Linked DNA regions of Variovorax paradoxus B4. The protein of the gene in region 1 interacts with the protein of each later gene in a pairwise test. Links are inferred from orthologs where the notes say so. Each region holds a gene or a part of one and is shown on either strand. Other genes may lie near its edges. The genes, in order: VAPA_RS12840, glnK and VAPA_RS12305.

What was found.
Region 2: the proteins of VAPA_RS12840 (region 1) and glnK interact in binary tests that used the Escherichia coli proteins (3 or more experiments, as listed by UniProt). The link is inferred for Variovorax paradoxus B4 from one-to-one orthologs.
Region 3: the proteins of VAPA_RS12840 (region 1) and VAPA_RS12305 interact in binary tests that used the Escherichia coli proteins (3 or more experiments, as listed by UniProt). The link is inferred for Variovorax paradoxus B4 from one-to-one orthologs.

The regions. Positions count from the first base shown.
Region 1 is NC_022247.1:2,764,572-2,767,837, forward strand. The notes cover bases 7-3,120. They hold VAPA_RS12840 ([protein-PII] uridylyltransferase), read right to left. Parts: upstream 2,814-3,120; coding sequence 207-2,813; downstream 7-206. Other genes in these bases: pgm (phosphoglucomutase (alpha-D-glucose-1,6-bisphosphate-dependent)), read right to left, coding at 7-122; map (type I methionyl aminopeptidase), read right to left, coding at 2,848-3,120. Also shown: more of pgm, read right to left, coding at 1-6; more of map, read right to left, coding at 3,121-3,266.
Region 2 is NC_022247.1:294,727-297,845, reverse strand. The notes cover bases 75-3,041. They hold glnK (P-II family nitrogen regulator), read right to left. Parts: upstream 1,744-3,041; coding sequence 1,405-1,743; downstream 75-1,404. Other genes in these bases: VAPA_RS01355 (TorF family putative porin), read right to left, coding at 1,807-2,631; VAPA_RS01365 (ammonium transporter), read right to left, coding at 75-1,382. In the rest of the region: more of VAPA_RS01365, read right to left, coding at 1-74. UniProt on the Escherichia coli protein: Involved in the regulation of nitrogen metabolism. Regulates the activity of its targets by protein-protein interaction in response to the nitrogen status of the cell.
Region 3 is NC_022247.1:2,657,977-2,661,127, reverse strand. The notes cover bases 8-3,006. They hold VAPA_RS12305 (P-II family nitrogen regulator), read right to left. Parts: upstream 1,677-3,006; coding sequence 1,338-1,676; downstream 8-1,337. Other genes in these bases: VAPA_RS12300 (NAD+ synthase), read right to left, coding at 1,673-3,006; VAPA_RS12310 (LOG family protein), read left to right, coding at 723-1,313; VAPA_RS12315 (diacylglycerol kinase), read left to right, coding at 284-691; VAPA_RS12320 (RDD family protein), read left to right, coding at 8-287. Also shown: more of VAPA_RS12320, read left to right, coding at 1-7; more of VAPA_RS12300, read right to left, coding at 3,007-3,151. UniProt on the Escherichia coli protein: P-II indirectly controls the transcription of the glutamine synthetase gene (glnA). P-II prevents NR-II-catalyzed conversion of NR-I to NR-I-phosphate, the transcriptional activator of GlnA. When P-II is uridylylated to P-II-UMP, these events are reversed.

The DNA.
Region 1 (3,266 bases):
CGCTGCGAAGGCACCGAGGGATCGGGCTGGCCCGCGTAGTAGGCCGAAACGAGGCGCGGGACGTTGACGAGCAGGTCCAGCGGTGCGGGCTGGCCCGCGAGGGGATTGGTTTTCTGGCTCATGTCGAGGGTTGCCGTTCGAGTTGAATCAAGTCGGCACCATCATGCCGCAGGATGCACCCGCGGATGAAACAAGCGGAAAGCGGCTCAGGACGCCAGCGCTTCCATCAGCTCGGTCTCGATGGCCAGTTGCGTCTTCTGGCCCTGCAGTTCCGGCCCGCTGATCAGGAAGGTGTCTTCCACCCGCTCGCCCAGGGTCGTGACCTTGGCGAGCTGCAGGTTCAGGTGATGCCGTGCGAGCACGCGCGCCACCGAATAAAGCAGCCCGGCGCGGTCGCTGGCCGAGATGTTGAGCAGCCAGCGCTGCGCCTTGTCGTCGGGCAGCAGGCTGATGCGCGGCTTGATCGGAAAGCTGCGCACGCGCCGCGACACGCGGCCCACGCTGGGTGGGGGCAGGGGGCCGGCTTCGGTCAGCGTCTGCGCCAGGCCCGACTCCACCATGCTGATGAGATCGCGGTAGTGGTCGGGCAGGAAGGTGGTCACCACCTGAAACGTGTCGAGCGCGTAGCCGTTGCTCGTGGTGTGTACTTTCGCGTCAAGGATGCTGAACGAGGACTGGTCGAAGTAGCCGCAGATGCGCGCGAACAGGTCGGGCTGGTCGGGCGTGTAGACCACCACCTGCAGGCCTTCGCCGACAGGCGAAAGATGCGCCCGCACGATCGGCGGCGCCTTGGGGTCCACGGGCACATTGGGCGGTGGCACGAAGCGCGAGAGCTGCTTGGCATGCCAGGCGATCTCGGCGGCATCGTGGCGCATGAAGTAGCCGACGTCGAGCGTGGCCCACAGGGCCTTGTGGGCCTCGAAGCGCTGGGCGTGCAGCGCAAGCTGCACCAGCGCCTCGCGCTTGCGCGATTCCACCTCGGCGTCGGGGTCGGGCATGCGGCCGCCGAGCGCGCGCAGGGTGAAGCGGTACAGGTCTTCGAGCAGCTTGCCCTTCCAGGCATTCCACACGCGCGGCGAGGTGCCGCGGATGTCGGCCACCGTCAACAGATAGAGCGCGGTCAGATAGCGCTCGTTGCCCACGCGCTTGGCGAAGGCGCCGATCACCTCGGGGTCGCTCAGGTCCTGCTTCTGCGCGACCTGGCTCATCACCAGGTGCTCTGCAACCAGGAATTCGATCAGCCTGGAATCTTCGCGCGCGATGCCGTGCTGCTTGCAGAAACGCTGCACGTCGCGTGCGCCGAGCGTGGAATGGTCGCCGCCGCGTCCCTTGGCGATGTCGTGGAACAGCGCCGCCACGTAAAGGATCCATGGCTTGTCCCAGCCCGCCGCGAGTTGCGAGCAGAACGGGTATTCGTGCGCATGCTCGGCAATGAAGAAGCGCCGCACGTTGCGCAGCACCATCAGGATGTGCTGGTCCACCGTGTACACATGGAACAGGTCGTGCTGCATCTGCCCCACGATGCTGCGGAACACCCGCAGGTAGCGCCCCAGCACCGAGGTCTGGTTCATGAGCCGGAACGCATGCGTGATGCCGTAGGGCTGCAGCAGGATGCGCATGAAGGTCTGGTGGTTGACCGGGTCGTTGCGGAACTTGCTGTCCATCACGTGGCGCGCGTTGTAGAGCGCGCGCAGCGTGCGTGCCGACAGGCCTTTCACGCCGATGGTCTTCTGGTAGAGAAGAAAGGTCTCGAGAATGGCGTGCGGCTCGCGCTCGTAGAGGTCGTCGCTCGCAATCTCGATCAGGCCGGCGCGCTCGTAGAAGCGCTCGTTGATCGGCGTGTGCTGCTCGTCCACCGGCTGCAGCCGCTCCGCGATGTTCAGCAGCAGGATCTGGTTGAGCTGCGACACCGCCTTGGCCGCCCAGTAGTAGCGCCGCATCAACGCCTCGCTGGACTTGCGCTGCGATTCGCCTTCGTAGCCGAAGCTCGCGGCCACGGCGGTCTGCAGGTCGAACACCAGGCGGTCCTCGCGCCGGTTGGCAATCACATGCAGGCGCGCACGGATCAGCGAGAGCAGCGCTTCGTTGCGCTTGATCTGCTGTGCCTCGAACGAGGTGGCCAGGCCGTTCTTGGCGAGGTCGTCCCACCGGCCACCGAAGCCGGCGGCCTTGGTCATCCAGAGGATGGTCTGCAGGTCGCGCAGGCCGCCCGGCGATTCCTTGCAGTTGGGCTCGAGCGCATAGGGCGTGTTGTCGAATTTCTGGTGGCGATGGCGCATTTCCTGCGACTTGGCCACGAAGAAGGCCTGCGGATCGATGGCCCGTGCGAAGCGCCTGCGGAACGCCACGAAGAGCTTCTTGTCGCCCGTGATCAGCCGCGACTCGAGCAGCGAGGTCTGGACCGTGACGTCCTTCTCGGCTTCGGCCAGGCACTCGTCGACGGTGCGCACGCTGGAGCCGATCTCGAGCCCCGCGTCCCAGCAGTGGCCGATGAAGGCCTCGATGCGGGCCGGATCGACCGCGCCGGCCTCGCCCTCGGGCGGCAGCAGCAGCAGCACGTCGACGTCGGAGTAGGGGAACAGTTCGCCGCGGCCGAAGCCGCCCACGGCCACCAGCGCGAGCGAGTCGCCGAAATCGGCTTCCCGCCAGAGCGCGCACAGCGTCTGGTCGGCCAGGGCCGACAGCTGCCGCAGCACCGTGTGTACGCTACGCGTGGGCGCGCGGGCAAAGCGCAGGGTGTCGAACAGCGCCAGCTTCCTGGCGCGATAGGCTTCGCGCAGCGTGGCGACATCGATCTTGGCTGGTTCGATCACGGCTGTGTCCTCGGCCGTGCGCCGCTCGCGCGGCTCACGTTTTCGTGGAGGTGACGAACGAGGGCAGGGGTGGGCTGCCTTCCGACAGCGTGAGCACCTCGTAGCCCGTTTCGGTGACCAGCACCGTGTGTTCCCATTGCGCCGACAGCGAACGGTCGCGGGTGACGATGGTCCAGCCGTCGTACTGGCCGCCCTTGAAGTCTTCCTTCACCTCGCGCTTGCCGGCGTTGATCATCGGCTCGATGGTGAAGATCATGCCGGGCTTGAGTTCTTCCAGCGTGCCCGGTCGGCCGTAGTGCAGCACTTGGGGTTCTTCGTGGAACCGCTGGCCCACGCCGTGGCCGCAGAATTCGCGCACCACCGAAAAGCCCTGGCCTTCGGCGAATTTCTGGATCGCGTGGCCCACGTCGCCCAGGTGGGCGCCCGGGCGCACCTGCAGGATGCCATGCCACA
Region 2 (3,119 bases), 2.5 Mb from region 1 along the record:
AGCAGCACGCCCTTGAGCTGGATCCAGACCTGGGCGCCGATGCCGTTGGACACCACGCTGGCCGTGACCCAGTCGCCCACGAGGCCGGGGCCGCCGAGTGCCTGGGTGTTGAACACGCCGGTGAGCAGCGCGCCGACGATACCGCCGACACCGTGCACGCCGAACACGTCGAGCGAGTCGTCCGCGCCGAGCATCTTCTTGAGGCCGTTGACACCCCAGAGGCAGGCGAAGCCGGCGATGAAGCCGATCACGATGGCGCCCATCAGGCCGACGTTGCCGGCGGCCGGCGTGATGGCCACGAGGCCTGCCACGGCGCCCGAGGCGGCACCCAGCATCGAGGCCTTGCCGCGCATCAGCGCTTCACCGATGCACCATGCGAGCACGGCGGCGGCGGTGGCCGAGAAGGTGTTCATGAAGGCGAGCACAGCGCTGGTGCCGGCTTCGAGGGCCGAGCCTGCGTTGAAGCCGAACCAGCCGACCCACAGCAGCGAGGCGCCAACCATGGTGAGCGTGAGCGAGTGCGGCGTGAAGGATTCCTTGCCGTAGCCGACGCGCTTGCCGATCACGTAGGCGCCCACCAGACCCGCAACGGCGGCGTTGATGTGCACCACGGTGCCGCCTGCGAAGTCGAGCGCGCCCCACTGCCAGATCAGGCCGGCCTTGGCGTTCTGTGCGTCCACCACGTTGGCGGCGGTGTAGGCGTCCGGGCCCATCCAGAACCAGACCATGTGTGCCAGCGGTGCATAGCTGAAGGTGAACCAGATCACCATGAACAGCAGCACGGCCGAGAACTTGGCACGCTCCGCGAAGGCGCCCACGATCAGGCAGCAGGTGATGCCGGCGAAGGTGGCCTGGAAGGCGGCGAACAGCAGCTCGGGGATGTAGACGCCCTTGCTGAAGGTGGCGCCGGGCGCGAACACGCCGGTGGCCGGATCGAAGATCCCCTTCATGAAGAGCCGGTCGAATCCGCCGAAGAAGGCGTTCCCCTCGGTGAACGCGATGCTGTAGCCGTAGATGAGCCACAGCACCACGATCATCGAGAAGGTGACCATCACCTGCATCAGCACCGACAGCATGTTCTTGCTGCGCACCAGGCCGCCGTAGAACAGCGCCAGGCCAGGGATGGTCATCATGATGACGAGCAGCGTGGACAGCATCATCCAGCTGGTGTCACCCTTGTTGAAGGAAGGAGCGGCAGGAGCCGCGGCGGGCGCTGCTTCGGCAGCGGCGGCAGCCGGGGCGGCCGCGGGTGCCGGCGCGGCGGCTGCGGGCGCGGACGCCGCCGGCGTCTCGGCCGTGGCAGCAGGCGCCTGGGCGAAGCTCGCCGTGCCTGCAGTGAGCAGGCTCAGACCGAGCGCGAGAGAAACAAGCAGTTTTTTCATGGTTGTTTTTTTCCGGGCTGGATCAGAGGGCTTCGCGACCGGTTTCGCCGGTGCGGATGCGAACGACCTGCTCGAGGTTGTAGACAAAAATCTTTCCATCGCCGATCTTGCCGGTGCGCGCTGCGCCTTCGACGGCTTCGATCACGCGGTCGACGAGGTCGTCGGAAACCGCCGCTTCGATCTTGACCTTGGGCAGGAAGTCGACCACGTACTCCGCGCCGCGGTACAGCTCGGTGTGGCCCTTCTGGCGGCCGAAGCCCTTGACCTCCGTGACCGTGATGCCCTGCACGCCGATGGCCGAGAGGGCTTCGCGCACCTCGTCGAGCTTGAACGGTTTGATGATGGCTGTGACCAGCTTCATGACTTTCTCCTTCTTGGATGGAATGAATGGTGCGGCAGCTTGGGCCGCACCTTGTTCTTGTGTTTACAGCGTCTTGCTGAGCGTAACGATGAAACGCGCCTTGTTGGGCGAGTAATACTGCTCGCCGATGGGGCCGAAGCCGAAGTCGTAGCCCGGGTTGCTCAGCGCGAGGTACGAGCTCTTCTTGTTGGCGCCCTGCACCGAGCCGGCCAGTGCCAGGCCGTTGCCGAAGTCGTACGACACGCCCACGTTGTAGTCCACGTAGCTCTTGTAGCCCAGGCTGCGGATGTCGCTGGACATGTGGGTGTAGCCCACGGCGGCCTTCAGCGTGAGCTTGGGCACGATTTCCTTGCTGTAGGCCAGGTTCAGGTAGCCGGTGTTGCGGCCCTTCAGGCCCGAGCCCGACTTGTAGCCGGCATAGCCGAAGTAGTCCTTGGAGACCGTGTGCGAGTACTTCAGGGTGAACGAGCCGATCGCCTCGTCGGCCCAGGTGCCGGCGCCGTACAGCTCGGTGGTGTTGCCGATGGAGTTGCCCGGGTAGATGTAGGTGAGTGCGCCCACGTCCAGGTCGAAGGGGCCGGCCTTGAACTTGTAGCCGCCGTAGAGGTCGCTCTCGATGCTGTTGCCCTGCAGCCAGTTGACGCTGGAGTTCCAGTTGCCCACGTAGAAGCCGCTCTCGCCGAAGGCATAGTCGAAGCCGCCCTGGATGGCGGGCTTGAAGCCCTTGGTCTTGGCGTAGTCGTTCTTCCCGATCATGTCCTGGTCCTGGCCGCGGAACTTGTAGTTGCTCGTCAGTGCCACATTCCCCGTGAGCTGTGCGCTCGCAAGCATCGGCAGGGCGGCAAGGGCGACCACGGCCATTGCCTGGGCGAATTTACGGTGCATCATCGAGACTCCTCGGAGTTGGTTGGATTGTTGGGGGACACCATCTCATAGCAGGGAGCGTGCCAAAGTGCACGTTTTGCCCTGCGGCACGGCGGCCGCTCCCGCACCGGCAACCCAGGCGAAATAGTTACAAGCGTGTTCAGTTGCGGTACCCCATGGGGCATCGCGGTGCATGAGCCCGACCAAAAACGGGCGCACCACAATGGGGAGGGAGAGAGAAATGAGCCTGTCTTTGGTGCAAAGCCGTGCTTTGCTTGGGCTGGAAGCGGCCAGTGTCACGGTCGAGGTGCATCTGGCGAACGGCCTGCCGAGCTTCACGCTCGTCGGGCTGGCGGAAACCGAGGTCAGGGAGGCACGCGAAAGGGTGCGCTCGGCCATCCAGAACGCCGGCCTGGAGTTTCCGAACAACAAGCATCGTCGTCAACCTGGCGCCGGCCGACCTGCCCAAGGACTCCGGCCGCTTCGCCCTGCCAATCGCGCTCGGCATCCTC
Region 3 (3,151 bases), 110 kb from region 1 along the record:
AGACGCTGGCCATGAAAACCTGGAACATCCGCATCGTCGATGCGCAAGGGCGCCCCCTCACCCAGGGCCGGGCGCTGGCGCGCTACCTGCTCAGCTGGATCTGGTTCCTGCCGCCGCTGGCCGCCATCGCACCTTTCAAGCTTTCGGGTGGAGAATCCACGGTGCTGATCTTCGGATGGGTTGCCGTCTGGGCATTGCTGGCGCGCTTTCACCCCGAGCGCCAGTTCTGGCACGACGCCTGGGCCGGTACGCGGCTCATAACCTCCAAGCCGATGAGCCGCCGATGAGTGCCTTGCCCAAGCTTCCCGACCCCGCCGTGAACCCGCAAAAGGCCCGCAAGGGCCTGGAGCGCGTGTGGCATGCAACCCTGATCTCGCTGCACGGCCTTCGGGCAGGCTGGAGCGAGCCGGCCTTTCGCCAGGAAGCCATCATGGCCATCGTGATGATTCCGGCTGCCTTCTGGCTCGGCCGCAGCTGGATCGAGGTGGCCCTGCTCGCCGGCAGCGCCATCCTCGTGATGATCGTCGAGCTGCTCAACACCGCGGTCGAAGCCGCCATCGACCGCATCGGCCCCGAATGGCACGACCTCTCCAAGCGCGCCAAGGACATGGGAAGCGCCGCCGTGCTGCTGTCGCTCACCCTTTGCGGGGGCATCTGGCTGGCGGCGCTGTGGCAGCACTTCGCGTCATGAAGACGCCCGCCGCACGAGGCATGATGGCGGCATGAATCCTGAATTTTCGATCTGTGTGTATTGCGGCTCGCGACCCGGCGAGCGAGTTGAATTCTCCAAGGCCGCGGAAGCGGTCGGCCAGTGGATCGGCCAGCACCGCGGCCAATTGGTCTACGGTGGCGGACGCACCGGCCTGATGGGCACGGTGGCCGAAGCCACCCGCAACGCCGGCGGCCGGGTGGTCGGCATCATTCCCAAGGCGCTGGTCGACCGGGAACTGGCCAATCCCCTGTGCGACGAGCTCCACGTGGTCGACACCATGCACGAACGCAAGGCCATGATGGGCGAGCGCGCCGACGCCTTCGTCGCGCTGCCGGGCGGCATCGGCACCTTCGAGGAATTGTTCGAGATCTGGACCTGGCGCCAGCTCGGCTACCACGACAAGCCCACCGGCATTCTCAATACCGCCGGCTACTACGACGGCCTGCTGGGCTTCCTGGCGCACAGCGTGCGCGAGGGCTTCATGGGCGATTGGCAGATGAACCTGATCCGCACCGGCACCAACCCCACCGAACTGCTCAGCGCGCTGCGCGCCGAAGTTCCCCTGCACCCGCGCGCCGACCGCCTGGCCGAAAACCTGTAGCGTGCAGCCTGGGGGCGAGCCCCTTCAAACGGCGTTTTCGTTTTCCTCGCCGGTGCGGATGCGCACGATGCGTTCCACGCCGGTGACGAAGATCTTTCCGTCGCCGATCTTGCCGGTGCGTGCGGAATTGACGATGGCTTCGATGCAGCGCTCCACGTCGCCTTCATTCACGACCACTTCGACCTTCATCTTGGGCAGGAAGTCGACCACGTATTCCGCACCACGGTAGAGCTCGGTGTGCCCCTTCTGGCGCCCGAAGCCCTTGACCTCGGTCACTGTGAGACCGGTAACGCCCACTTCAGCCAGGGCTTCGCGTACGTCCTCGAGCTTGAAGGGTTTGACGATGGCGGTGATCTGCTTCATGGTTTTTGCGCTCCGGCGGTTTCGTTGAACTTGCTGGTGATAGGGTAACGCCAATCCTTGCCGAAGCTTCGATGGGTCACCCGAATGCCCACAGGCGCCTGGCGCCGTTTGTATTCGTTGATCTTGATGAGCCGCGCAACCCGCTCGACCACCGCACGCTCGTAGCCGGCGGCAATGATCTCGTCGATGCCCTCGTCGTCCTGCATGTAGCGTGCCAGGATTCCGTCGAGGACGTCGTAGGGCGGCAGGCTGTCCTGGTCGGTCTGGTCGGGCCGCAGTTCGGCACTCGGGGGCCGCGTAATGATGCGCTCGGGAATCGGCGAGGCACCAGTGCCGTACGGGTCATGGGCATTGCGCCAGCGGGCCAGCGCGAACACGGTGGTCTTCAGCAGGTCCTTGATCACCGCGAAGCCGCCCGCCATGTCGCCATAGAGCGTGCAGTAGCCGGTGGCCATCTCGCTCTTGTTGCCGGTGGTGAGAACGATCGAGCCGAACTTGTTCGACAGCGCCATCAGCAGCGTGCCGCGGATGCGGGCCTGGATGTTTTCCTCGGCCGTATCCTCGGGCAGGCCCTTGAACTCCCCGGCCAGCGCACCCTTGAACGATTCGAAGGTGTGCTTGATCGAGATCTCGTCGTAGCGCACGCCCAGGCGGCTTGCCATCTCGCGCGCGTCGATCCAGCTGATGTCGGCGGTATAGGGCGAAGGCATCATGACGGCGCGCACCTTGTCCTTGCCGAGTGCATCGACCGCGATGGCAAGCACCAACGCCGAATCGATGCCCCCGGAGAGCCCCAGGATGGCGCCGGGAAAGCCGTTCTTGCCGATGTAGTCGCGCACGCCCAGTACCAGTGCATCCCACAGCTGGGCTTCCGCTTCGCGCGGCACGGCGATGGCCGAAGGTTCCGCCACGACACCGATGCCCTGCGGCGAGCGCTTCAGTTGCATGAAAACCAGCCCCTCCTTGAAACTCTCGGCCTGCATGGCGGGGGCGCCGTCAGCCTGCAGCGCAAAGGATGCGCCGTCGAAGACCACTTCGTCTTGCCCGCCCACCAGGTGCGCGTAGACCAGCGGCAGGCCCACGGCGCGGGCGCGGTCGGCCATCCGCGCCACGCGCTCGCCCTCCTTGCCGACGTGATACGGCGAGGCGTTGATGACGGCCAGCACCTCGGCGCCCGCCGCTCGAGCCAGTTCGGCTGGCTCGTCGAACCAGGCGTCTTCGCAGATCAGCACACCCACCGAGACGCCGCCGGCCTCGAACACGCAGGTGCCCTGCCCCGGCGTGAAGTAGCGGCGCTCGTCGAACACCTGGTAGTTCGGCAGTTCGCGCTTGGCGTAGGTTTCGAGGATGCGGCCTTCCTTGATGACGCTGGCGGCGTTGTAGCGCATCTGCACCGCCACCGAGCGGCTTCGCAGGCTGCCGCCCGTCGGATGCCCCACCACCACGACCATGTCTTTGAGGTCGGCCAGTGCGGC